3 regions of the Rhodococcus sp. NPDC057297 genome follow, and region 1 is predicted to be linked to each of the others. Evidence: riboswitches for the same ligand, from Rfam matches in the RefSeq annotation. Region 1 holds a riboswitch; each other region holds the start of a gene.
The links. Region 1 has a riboswitch for thiamine pyrophosphate ahead of ACFULT_RS02385 (3-oxoacyl-ACP reductase). Riboswitches for the same ligand answer to the same signal wherever they lie in the genome.
Positions count from the first base shown of each region.

Region 2: it holds a riboswitch for thiamine pyrophosphate, as region 1 does, so the genes downstream of both, thiO (glycine oxidase ThiO) here and ACFULT_RS02385 (3-oxoacyl-ACP reductase) in region 1, are expected to answer to the same signal.
Region 3: it holds a riboswitch for thiamine pyrophosphate, as region 1 does, so the genes downstream of both, ACFULT_RS25870 (TenA family protein) here and ACFULT_RS02385 (3-oxoacyl-ACP reductase) in region 1, are expected to answer to the same signal.

Region 1 is NZ_JBHUZE010000001.1:509,473-513,547, forward strand. It holds gene ACFULT_RS02380 (alpha-amylase family glycosyl hydrolase) at 1-1,058, shown strand, start outside; TPP riboswitch at 1,155-1,249, shown strand; gene ACFULT_RS02385 (3-oxoacyl-ACP reductase) at 1,348-2,103, shown strand; gene ACFULT_RS02390 (LLM class flavin-dependent oxidoreductase) at 2,103-3,374, shown strand; gene ACFULT_RS02395 (TetR/AcrR family transcriptional regulator) at 3,362-3,970, opposite strand.
Region 2 is NZ_JBHUZE010000003.1:529,173-533,247, forward strand. It holds gene ACFULT_RS12490 (hypothetical protein) at 1-930, opposite strand, end outside; gene ACFULT_RS12495 (NUDIX hydrolase) at 1,003-1,842, shown strand; gene thiE (thiamine phosphate synthase) at 1,839-2,519, opposite strand; TPP riboswitch at 2,549-2,661, shown strand; gene thiO (glycine oxidase ThiO) at 2,661-3,746, shown strand; gene thiS (sulfur carrier protein ThiS) at 3,743-3,940, shown strand; gene ACFULT_RS12515 (thiazole synthase) at 3,933-4,075, shown strand, end outside.
Region 3 is NZ_JBHUZE010000012.1:111,541-115,615, forward strand. It holds gene ACFULT_RS25865 (sugar porter family MFS transporter) at 1-957, shown strand, start outside; TPP riboswitch at 990-1,089, shown strand; gene ACFULT_RS25870 (TenA family protein) at 1,083-1,811, shown strand; gene ACFULT_RS25875 (ABC transporter substrate-binding protein) at 1,808-2,809, shown strand; gene ACFULT_RS25880 (ABC transporter permease) at 2,806-3,672, shown strand; gene ACFULT_RS25885 (ABC transporter ATP-binding protein) at 3,669-4,075, shown strand, end outside.

The DNA of each region.
Region 1 (4,075 bases):
GCGTCGATGCGCGGCTCGGTACCGACGAGGACTTCGACACCGTGATCGACCAGGCGCACAGCCGGGGGATGAAGGTCATGCTCGACGGTGTCTTCAATCATGTAGGACAGAGCTTTCCACGGTTCCGGAGTGCTCTTGCCGGGGACTCCGACGCGGCATCCTGGTTTCATCTCGACGCCTCCGGGCGTCACCGCAACTTCGAAGGTCACGACGAGCTCGTCGCGCTCGACCACAGCAGTGCCGCAGTGCAGGACTACGTCGTCGACGTCATGCAACACTGGCTCGGCCGCGGCGCCGATGGGTGGCGTCTGGACGCGGCGTACGCTGTGCCGCCGGAGTTCTGGGCGACCGTACTACCTCGGGTACGGGAACGGTTCCCCGACGCGTACTTCCTCGGCGAGGTCATCCACGGTGACTACGCACAGATCGTGCAGCGGAGCTCGCTGGACTCGGTGACCCAGTACGAGCTGTGGAAGGCGACGTGGAGTGCAATCGCGGAGCAGAACTTCTTCGAGCTCTCGCACGCCCTCGGGCGCCACAACGAGTGGCTCGACACCTTCGTGCCCGCCACGTTCGTGGGCAACCACGACGTCAATCGCATCGCCAGCACCATCTCCGACGAACGGCATCTCCCCCACGCGCTCGTCACGCTGTTCACCACTGGTGGAACACCGATGATCTATTACGGCGACGAGCAGGGCTTCCGCGGCGTCAAGGAGGAACGCGTCGGCGGCGACGACGATGTCCGTCCCGAATTCCCCATGACTCGTGAGCAACTCGATCCGGCGGGATGGTCGACGTTCCACCTGCACCAGGAACTGATCGGACTACGTCGACGCGCCCCGTGGCTGCACACTGCGAAAACCGAGACCGTCGAGCTGGCCAACACCGCGATGCTCTATCGGGTCCACAGTGGAAACAACGCACTGCACGTCGCACTGAATCTCGGCGACGATACCGTCGACTACCGCATTTCCGGCGAAGTCCTGGCAGGTGCTGCGTCCGTGGACGGCGGACGGACGACGGTGCCGGCACACGGATGGGCGGTCATCGGCTAGCTCGATCGTAGGATGATCTATCACTCTCTAGAGATTTCGTTAGATCACCGTAGAAGGAGTGATAGACGGTAGTGCCCAGCGAAGGGGCTACAGTGTGCAGTCGACACGGGGTGCCGCACCGATGCGGCTGAGAACACACCCGTCGAACCTGATCTGGTCAGCACCAGCGGCAGGCGTGGAGCCTGCGGAATGCCCCGGTATTCCTAGGGATGTCAGCGCGGTCGGTCGTTGGTGCCGAGCATCCGTGCATCCTCACGTTCGTGGTGTCCACCGAGCGAGAGGCACAAGTATGAACTTCGATCGTCAGACCGTCGTTGTCACCGGAGCCGGACGGGGCCTGGGAACTGCAGTGGCCCGCGCGTTCGCTGCGCAGGGAGCACACGTCGTCGTCAACTATCGTCGTAGCCGCGAGGCTGCGGAGGCACTGGCGTCGGAGATCGGTGGTGTGGCCGTCGCTGCCGACGTCACCGATCCCGCCCAGGTCGACGCCCTGTTCACCGCAGCCGAGCAGCATTTCGGCACGTCGGTGACCACCGTCGTCAACAATGCTCTCGCCGATTTCTCGTTCGACGGTGACGCGCGCAGCAAGGCGGACACCATCTCCTGGGCCCAGTTCGACGCCCAGTTCCAGGGCGCAGTGCGCGGTGCTCTGAACACGACTCAGCGCGCGGTGCCGGGTATGCGGGCCGCCGGATCGGGCCGGATCGTCAACGTCGGCACCAACCTGTTTCAGAACCCCGTGGTGCCTTACCACGACTACACGGCATCGAAGGCCGCTCTTCTGTCGCTGACCAGGACGCTTGCGGCCGACCTCGGCGGCGACGGCATCACCGTCAACATGGTGTCCGGCGGCCTGTTGCGCACCACCGACGCGAGCGCCGCGACGCCGGAGGAGGTCTTCGACTTCATCGCCGCCTCCACTCCATTGAAACGTGTGGTGACGCCCGAGGAGTTCGCCGATGCGTTGCTGTTCTTCGCATCGCCGTGGTCCCGTTCGGTGACCGGCCAGAATCTCGTCGTGGACGGTGGATTGGTCAAGGACTGATGATGCATCTGAACGCCTTCCTGTACAACTGCGGTCACCACAGCGCCGCCTGGCGACATCCGCGTTCGCGCGTCGAGGACCTGGGCGATATCGGGTACTACGAGAAGCTCGCACGGACGGCGGAGCGCGGCAAACTCGACGCGGTGTTCTTCGCCGACGGCCACTCGGTGCGTGACCCGGCAGGAGCGGGAACTTGGTTTCTGGAACCGATCACCGCCCTGACGGCGATGGCGCGGGTGACGACGCACATCGGTCTGGTGACCACGGTGTCCACCACGTTCTACACACCGTTCCACGCCGCGCGGCTGCTCGCCTCCCTCGACCACATCAGCGGCGGACGTGCCGGATGGAACGTCGTCACCTCGATGTTCGACGCCGAAGCGCGCAATCACGGCTTCGACGAGATCCCGCCTCGGGGTGAGAGATACGCGCGTGCCGAGGAGTTCGTCGACGTCGCCCTCGCTCTGTGGGACACGTGGGACGCCGATGCTCTCGTACTCGACCGTGGCGGCATGTACGCCGATCCGGACAAGGTGAATCGGATAGACCACTCGGGCAAGCATTTCCGGGTCGACGGTCCGCTGACGGTCCCTCGTTCACCGCAGGGCCGGCCGGTGCTGTTCCAGGCAGGTGCGTCGGGGCAGGGCCGGGATCTGGCCGCCCGCTACGCCGAGGCGATCTATGCAGTCGCCTACGATATCGAATCCGGCGCGGCGTATTACGCGGATGTGAAGGCTCGGATCCGCAGTGCTGGACGGGAACCCTCGTCCGTCGGCGTCATGCCCGGCCTCGTGACCTACGTCGGATCGACCACGGCCGAGGCGAGAGCGAAGAAGGACGAGCTCGACGCCTTGTTGCCGGTGGAGCAGTCGTTGAGACAACTGAGCATGTTCGTCGAACAAGACTGCAGTGCGTGGGAACTCGATGCTCCTGTCCCTTCATTGCCTCCCATCGAGGAATTCACCGGGCCCCACGGACGGTACGAGACCATCCTTCGGATCATCGCGAAAGACTCTCCGACCGTCGGTGAGCTGCTCGGCACGCTCGCCGCGGGCGGCGGCCATGCGACGATGATCGGCACTCCCGAGTCCATCGCCGACGAGATCGAGGCCTGGATCGACGGCGGTGCAGCGGACGGCTTCAACCTGATGCCCCCGCTGTATCCGGACGGTTTGGATGACTTCGTCGACCACGTAGTACCTGTCCTGCAGTCGCGGGGGCTCTTTCGTCGGGACTACACCTCCAACACGCTGCGTGGTCACCTCGTCTGATCGGGACGTGTATTCACGAGCGGACCGAAGACTGCGCGATCGACGAAGTCGACGAGCGCATCGAGTCCATGCGACGGTTCGCCCGTCCATCGGCGTGCGAACGACTCGGCGGCGCCGGCCACGAGCTGCGCCGTCACCGCGGGCGACGCCGGCAGCTCGACGCCGTCGCTCTCGAATCCGCGCAGTCTGTCGACCCACGGCTCGAACTGCAGGATGGTGAATTCTTCGACACGGGAGGAGAGTTCGTCGCTGACGAGGGCTGCGTCGCGGAGCGCGTCGATGACTGTTCGATTCTCGCCGAAGATCCGCCAGAACACCTCGAGGTGGGGACGCATGGTTCGCGCGGTTCGTGCGACCGGATCCTGCGCGGCGACTATCGCGTCGGCTTCCTCGCCGAGTCGTTCGGCGAGGGCGAGCAGTAGTGCGTCCTTGCTGTCGAAGTGGTTGTAGAACGACCCCGTCGACCGGCCGGCCTCGCGCGTGATGTCGGTGATCTTGGCCGCGAGGTATCCCGTCCGCGCGAACACGACACGCGCGGCGTCCTCGAGTTCTGTGCGGGTTCGGGCGGCCTGAAGCTCGCGTGAGGTGGTCGGCACATGCGCCCTTTCGATTGACAGTGACGTATGTAGCGTACAGACTGAATCCATATTCAGTGAATACTGATTCAGTCACCCGGGCGAGGGTGCGGACGATGGGTGGAG
Region 2 (4,075 bases), on a different contig from region 1:
GCGGCGCACGAGGTTGAGCGTCTCGTCGGACCTCGCCTGCTGAGCGAGGATGAACCCCGTGGTGAGCTTCTGCAACGGGGTGACACCACGGTCGAGCGCACGATCGGTCGCGGTCGCGGAGATGAGCCCGGCCACGAGCATCCACCCGAGGAGCACCGTCACCAGACCGGACGCCGTGAGAAACCCCCAGTTCAGCGTCCGGTGCGTGCGCCGCGACAAGTACATCTGTGCCAACACCAGCAATCCGAGGACGACGATGATCGTCGCGATCGCGAACACCGGTGGGTGCACGAATCTTTCCTGATCGGCCGACACCCGCGACGCCTGTGCCGTGTACAGCCCTTCGGCTCGCGGGAGCAGCGAGGTCTGCATCAGCGTGGACGCCTCACCGAGATACGACGATCCGACGGGGTTGCCACTTCGATTGTTGGATCGGGCGGTCTCGACGAGGCCCGTGTATACCGGCAGTGCCGCACCGATCTCCGTGAGAGCTTCCCTGGCCTCGGTGTCGGACTCGCCGAGGCCACCGGACGCACGGATCAGCTCGGTGCCTGCGTCACCGATGGCCTGCGCATACCGGTCACGCACCGCCTGAGGTTCCAGGCCACCCGAGATGAATGCCGTCGACGCCGCGGCATCCGCGACCGACAGGGCGCCGTACAGATTCTGCGCGGAATTGGCCAGCGGCTCGGTGCGCACCAACAACGAATCGAGAGTGGACTCGCGATCGGACACAGCCTCGCTCGTCACGAACCCCGTCGCGACCAGCAACACGATGAGCAGACCGCCCATGGCGATCATGCGCGCAGGCGTCGACCGTGCCAGGCGCCGCAACTCGCGCCGCGAGTCGCTCTCCGAGGCCGTGGTGGCCGTCGTGGGAGGTACGGCAGCAGTAGGTGTAGTGCCGACCACGTTCACAGGTTCGAGCATATAAGTTTCCGCCCGCGGTGCGTACGTGGACGGCGAACACACCGAAGGTCCAGTCCCCTAAGGTGTGGAGGTATGCGCGGCGACGGTGACGGGTGGGTAGTCGGGGAGAACGGCACGCGGCACTGGGGAAGGTACGGAGCCGCAGGTCTGCTCCTTCGTGCACCGTCCGCGGACGGCGAGCCGACAGTACTGCTTCAACACCGCGCCCTCTGGAGCCACCAGGGCGGAACGTGGGCGCTTCCCGGCGGCGCGAAGGACTCGCACGAGAGCGCAGTGACGGCCGCCGTACGCGAAGCCGACGAAGAAGCAGGAATCGGCGCGGCTCGGCTGAACGTCCGCGGAGAGAAGCTCACCGCGACGGCTCCCAGTGGCTGGACGTACACCACCGTCGTCGCCGACACCGACGCACAGCTGCTCACCACCCCGAACGGTGAAAGCACCGAACTGCGTTGGGTTCCTGAAAGCATGGTCGACGCCCTACCGCTGCACCCCGGCTTCGCGGCGAGCTGGCCCACCTTGCGGACCGAACCCCTGCGCGTCCTTCTGGACACCGCAAACGTGCTCGGCTCCCGCCCCAACGGCTGGTGGAAAGACCGCAGCGGCGCAACAGGAGACCTGCTGACCTCTCTCGCCGACGCGCTGCCACGCACCGTCGAACTTCCGGGCGGCACCTACGGGTGGCTCACCACCATCGAAGCCGTCCTCGAAGGCGACGCGCGCGCAGCCCGATTCGACGACGCCAGAGTCCCCGTCATCCATGCGTCGGGCAGCGGCGACGACGAACTCGCCAGGCGCGCACACGACGGCAGCGCGTTGACCGCGCTCGTCACCGCAGATCGCGGCCTGAAAGAACGGCTTCCGACGGCGGTGCAGGTGCTCCCGCCGTCGACTGTCCTCGGCTGGTTGAGCTAGTTGCTCTTCAGCTTCTCCGCCAGCGCCTGAGCTGCAGCCTGCGGGTCGCGGGCCTGTGTGATGGCGCGGACGACGACAACACGGTCCGCGCCGGCCGCAAGAACCTCGTCGACGTTGTCGGCGTCGATTCCGCCGATGGCGAACCATGGCCGAGACGGAGCCGAGTCGGCCGTGCTGCGCAGAAGTTCCAGACCCGCAGCCTTGCGATTCGGTTTCGTCGGCGTCGCCCACACGGGCCCGGTCGCGAAGTAGTCCACACCGTCCTCGATGGCGGCAAGACTCGCCTGGCTACGGTTCTGCGTCGAGCGCCCGATCACCACGTCGGGTCCCAGAATCTGCCGCGCGTAATGCACCGGCAGGTCGCCTTGGCCCAGATGCAGGACATCGGCGTTGGATGCCAGCGCCAGGTCCGCCCGGTCGTTGACGGCCAGCAGCGCGCCATGACGCCGTGTCGCCGCGGACAGAACGGCCAGCGCAGCCAGTTCGTCCTTGGCCTCCAGCGGACCGAACTCGCGCTCACCGGCGGAGTTCTTGTCGCGAAGCTGAATGATGTCGACGCCGCCGGACAGTGCCGCCTCGGCGAACTGGGCCAGATCGCCGAGCTCGCGCCTGGCGTCGGTGCACAGGTACAGGCGGGCAGAGTTCAAGCGTTCACGGGAGCTCTGAGTGGGATGCACGTCTCCAGACGGTAGTCTTCTCGTCGGAAAGACAGATACACGGGAGTCCCGAGGTACGCGGGGCTGAGAGTGGACACGCCCGTCCTTACCGTCAATACCTGAACCGGATCATGCCGGCGCAGGGAGTGAGGGTGGTTCTCGGTGAAGTTCGAACAGTCGCAGTTCGGCAAGTCGCAGCTCGGAACGCTCGCTGTCGTCGGAGGCGGTGTCATCGGCCTGGCCGTCGCAGCCAGGGCGCAGCGCGACGGGTGGTCGGTGCAGCTCTACGACCCGAACATCGGGTCGGGCGCGTCCTGGGTGGCAGGCGGAATGCTCGCGCCGCTGTCCGAGGGATGGCCGGGCGAACACGAACTTCTGCACCTCGGAGCGCACTCGCTTGCCCGTTGGCCTGAATTCGCACACGAGCTCGGAGTCGACGTGTTCACAGCATCGGGCTCCCTGACCGTCGCACTCGACGCCGCCGACGCCCAGGACCTGCGGACCATCGCAGAATTCGTCGGCGCACACGGGCATCAGCTGGACATCCTGAACCGAGCGGAGATCCGCGAACTCGAACCATCGCTCGCGCAGAACATCCGCCTCGGGCTTCTGGCGCCGACGGAACTGGCCGTCGACAACCGCGCCCTCGTCGACGCGCTGACAGCATCCGCAGCAGGCGTCGACTTCGTTGCCGAACGGGTGACCGACCTCGACGCCCTGACCGCCGACCGAATCGTCGTCGCCGCCGGAGCGCAAGTCTCCGCCCTTCTCCCGGACATCCCTGTCCGACCCGTCAAAGGCGAAATACTCCGACTCAGACGACGACCCAGCGCGACGGCACCGCCCAGCCGGACCATCCGAGGCAGCGTCCACGGCCGCCCCATCTACCTCGTGCCACGAGGCGACGGCCTCGTCGTCGGCGCCACCCAGTACGAATCCGGCCACGACACCCAGGTCACCGTTGCCGGAGTCCGAGACCTCATCGCCGACGCCGAACGCCTGATGCCCAGCATCGGCGAATACGAACTACACGAAGCCGCCGCCGGACTGCGCCCCATGAGCCCCGACGGCCTACCGCTCATCGGCCGCATCTCCGAACGCGTCATCGTCGCCGCCGGGCACGGACGCAACGGAATCCTGCTGACACCCATCACCACAGACGCTGTCGCCGCACTACTCACCGGCGACACACTCCCCGAAGCCAAGGCTGCAGATCCAGCCCGATTCGAGACAGGAAGGCACCGATGATCACCGTCAACGGCGAAGAACACGCACTTTCCGAGGGGCTGACGATGCGTCGACTCCTCGCCGATCTGTCCATGCCGGACACGGGCATCGCCGTCGCCGTCGACGGAACAGTCCTGCCGAAGAGTCGATGGGACGCCACCACCGTCGAACCCGGCTGGACCATCGAAATCCTCACCGCGGTGCAGGGTGGCTGACGTGCTGACGATCGCGGACAGAACCTTCGAATCCCGACTCATCATGGGAACCGGAGGAGCAGCGAACCTGACCGTCCTGGAAGAGGCGCTGGTGGCGTCGGGCACCGAGCTGACCACCGTGGCCATGCGACGCGT
Region 3 (4,075 bases), on a different contig from region 1:
ATCACTCTCGGCATCTTCGCCGCCCTCCTGTCCGACGCTCTGCTGCAGGGCGCCGCGGACGGCGCATCCAACGACCTCTGGCTCGGCCAGGAAGCCTGGCGCTGGATGTTCCTCGTCGGCGTCGTACCCGCCCTGATCTACGGCCTGCTCGCGGTCACCATCCCCGAGTCACCTCGCTACCTCGTCGGCAAGCATCTCGATCAGGAAGCTGCCGACATCCTCGCCAACATCACCGGCGAACTGCATCCCGACGAGCGAGTCCACGAAATCCGTCTCACACTCCGCAAGGAGGAGAAGGCCTCGTTCGCCGACATCCGCGGACCGAAGTTCGGGCTCCAGCCGATCGTGTGGGTCGGCATCGTCATGGCCGTCCTGCAACAGTTCGTCGGCATCAACGCGATCTTCTACTACTCGACGACGCTGTGGAAGTCCGTCGGCTTCACCGAGGACCAGTCCTTCACGACCTCGGTCATCACCTCCATCATCAACGTGACGATGACCTTCGTGGCCATTCTGTTCGTCGACCGGATCGGCCGGCGCAAACTGCTCCTGGGTGGTTCGGTAGGTATGTTCGTCGGCCTGCTGATGGCCGCGGTCTCGTTCTCCCAGCAGATCGGCAGCGGCGACGACGTCTCCCTCCCGAGCCCCTGGGGTGCCGTCGCGCTGATCGGAGCGAACCTGTTCGTGATCTTCTTCGCCGCCACCTGGGGACCCATCATGTGGGTTCTTCTGGGCGAGATGTTCCCCAACCGCATGCGCGCCGTGGCCCTCGGAATCGGCACCGCCGCCAACTGGCTCGCCAATTTCGCTGTCACCCTTGCATTCCCGCCACTCACCCAGGCCGTCGGCCTGTGGGTGATCTACGGGTTCTTCGCCATCATGGCTGCAGTCTCGTTCTTCTTCGTGAAATCGAAGATTCCCGAGACCAACGGCATGGAACTCGAAGACATGCAGTAACGGATCGCCGACGAGGGTGCTATGGTCGGCGATGTTCTGACACGGGGTGCGTCCGTACATGCGGATGCTGAGATCACACCCGTCGAACCTGATGCAGGTAATGCTGACGAAGGGATGTCAAGGCGATGACTACGCCTGTGCACTCGGTGCACTCCGAAAGACCCGGCGATTCCGGTCGCTTCACGAACAACCTGTGGGACGCGACGGCGGATCTGCGCGCCGCCATCGATGATCTCGAGTTCCTCGGGCTCCTCGGTGACGGCACGCTGCCGCTGGACGCGTTCCGCACGTACATCGCACAGGACGAGCTCTACCTGGCCGGATACGCCAAGGCCCTGTCCATCCTGGCGTCGAAAGCGCCGGACACGCAGACGGCGGCGTTCTGGGCGTCGTCTGCGGCAGGTGCCGTCGCAGAAGCGTCACTTCACGCGTCACTGCTGTCCAGCGACGCGCTACCGAGCCCCGGGTCGGTGATCGAACATTCACCGGCGTGCCTGGGCTACGTCTCGTACCTCGTCGCCACTGCAGCGACGGAACCCTACGCCGTTGCGGCCGCGGCTGTTCTTCCCTGCTACTGGATCTACGCCGATGTGGCAGTTCGGTTGTCGCTCGCGGCGCGGGAAGTGTTGCAACGCAACCCCGAACACCCCTATGCACGGTGGGTGTCCACGTACGATTCCGACGAGTTCCGTACGCTCGTCGACGGCGCCCGCGTCCTCGTCGACGATGCGGCCGCTGCAGCCACGGACGCCCAGCGCGACGCCATGGCGCAGGCGTTTCGCGTCGCGACAAGATACGAACTGATGTTCTGGGACACAGCACTTCACCCGACGCCGTGGCCGGTGGCACGATGAAACGATTACTCGCCCTTGCATGCGCCGCGATCTCCGTCGCGGGCCTGACCTCGTGCGCGCAGTCGAACGATTCGGACACGATCAGATTCGCACTCGACTGGACACCCAACACCAATCACACCGGCTTGTACGTAGCCCTCCAGGAGGGCTACTTCGCGGACGCCGGACTGGACGTGGAGGTGTTGCCGTACAACAACACTTCGTCGGACACCCTCGTCGATTCCGGTAACGCGGAGTTCGGGATCAGCACGCAGAGCTCCACCGTTTTCGCGAAAGCTGCGGGTGCGCAGATCGTTTCGGTGCTCGCCCCCCTCCAGCACTGGGCAACGGCAATCGGTGTACGCGCAGACCGTGACGACATTCCGAGCCCCAAGGCATTGGACGGCAAGGTGTACGCGGGCTTCGGTGACACCGGTGAGAAAGCAGGGCTCCGACAGGTCATCCAGAACGACGGCGGTAGAGGCGAATACGAGACCGTGGTTCTGGGGACGTCGGCGTACGAAGCCGTGTACTCCGGTACCGCGGACTTCACCGTCTCCTATCTCGCATGGGAAGGCATCGAAGCAGAGCACAGCGGGACTCCGATGAAATACTTCGAGAACACCGACTACGAATTCCCCGACGCGTACGCGATCACCATCAGCGGCAACGAGAACTGGCTGGCCGACAACCCCGACGAAGCCGGGAAATTCGTCCAGGCACTGCAACGCGGGTACCAGCTCGCGGCCGACGACCCCGATCGCGCCGCCCAGGACGTCATCGACGCCAACCCGGGAACCTTCACCGACGAATCGTTGGTGTTCGAGAGCCAACGGATGTTGGCGGACAAGTACATGCGCGACGGCGACGGCGAGGTCGGCACGCAGAACATCGACAAATGGACCGAGTACTCGAAGTTCCTGTACGACAACGGGGTTCTGGTGGACGAGAACGGTGCGCCGCTCACGTCCGAGCCCGACTGGTCCACGTACTTCACCGACGACTACCTCGGCGAATGACAACCTCGGCGATCGGTGATGCATCCTCCGGAGCGCCTCCCGCCGCTCGCGGTGTCCGGCGATGGCCGGTTGTCAGGGCGGACGGGCCGGCGCTCGTTCGCTGGGCTCTGCCGTCGGCAACCATCGTCGTCGTCCTCGTCGCGGTGTGGCAGACCTACGTCACCACCAGTGGAATTCGACCTCAGGTACTTCCCTCACCCACGCGAATCCTGAGCCAGGGATGGGCGCATCGAGACGCGATCGCCACCAATGCTGCAGCGACACTGCAGGTCACGATCATCGGTTTCACCGTGTCCTGCATCGTCGCCTGGACTCTTGCTGTCGCCGTTGATTTCTCTCCGTGGCTGCGTCGTGCCGTCGTCCCATTGTTCGTGGTCTCTCAGACGTTGCCGATCATCGCGATTGCGCCACTTCTCATCATCTGGTTCGGCTTCGGACTGCTTCCGAAGATCCTCGTCATCGCATTGGCTACGTTCTTCCCCATGGCAATCGGCCTGATCGAGGGTTTCGCCTCGGCCGATCGCGACGCCCGCGCGCTTCTGTCGAGCATGGGCGCCAGCCGCTGGCAGCAGTTCAGATACGTGCGTCTACCGTCGGCGATGCCGCGGTTCTTCACCTCGCTTCGAATCGGCATCACCTACGCCGTCGTCGGTGCGATCTTCGCGGAATATGCAGGTGCGAGCGCGGGGCTCGGCATCTACATGAGCCAGCAGAAGAACTCGTTCCGTACCGATCTGGTGCTCGCTGCCGTGCTCGTCACCGCCGTCATCAGCGTGCTGCTCTTCGTGCTGACGTACTTGATCGAAAGACTGTTCATACCCTGGGCTCGAGACGAACGGGGACGAGAGGAACAGCCGCGATGAGCAGAGTGCACGTGGCAGGCCTGACGAAGTCCTACGGGAACCGCACGATCCTGGACGGCATCGACTTCGACGTCGAACCCGGTGAATTCGTGTCCGTGATCGGCCCGAGCGGATCCGGCAAGAGCACCATCTTCAACATGGTGGCCGGCCTCGACTCGCCGGACGGGGGTGTCGTGGAGGCATCTCGCAGTGCCTACATGCCGCAGAAAGACCTGCTTTTCCCCTGGCGGTCGGTGCTGGACAACACGACCCTCGGCCTCGAGGTGCAGGGCGTCCCGAAGAAAGAGGCGCGTACCCGGGCTCAAGAGCTGTTCGACGTGTTCGGGCTCGCCGGCTACGAGAACGCTCGGCCCTCGGAGATGTCCGGGGGAATGCGCCAGCGCGCCGCACTCCTCCGGACCGT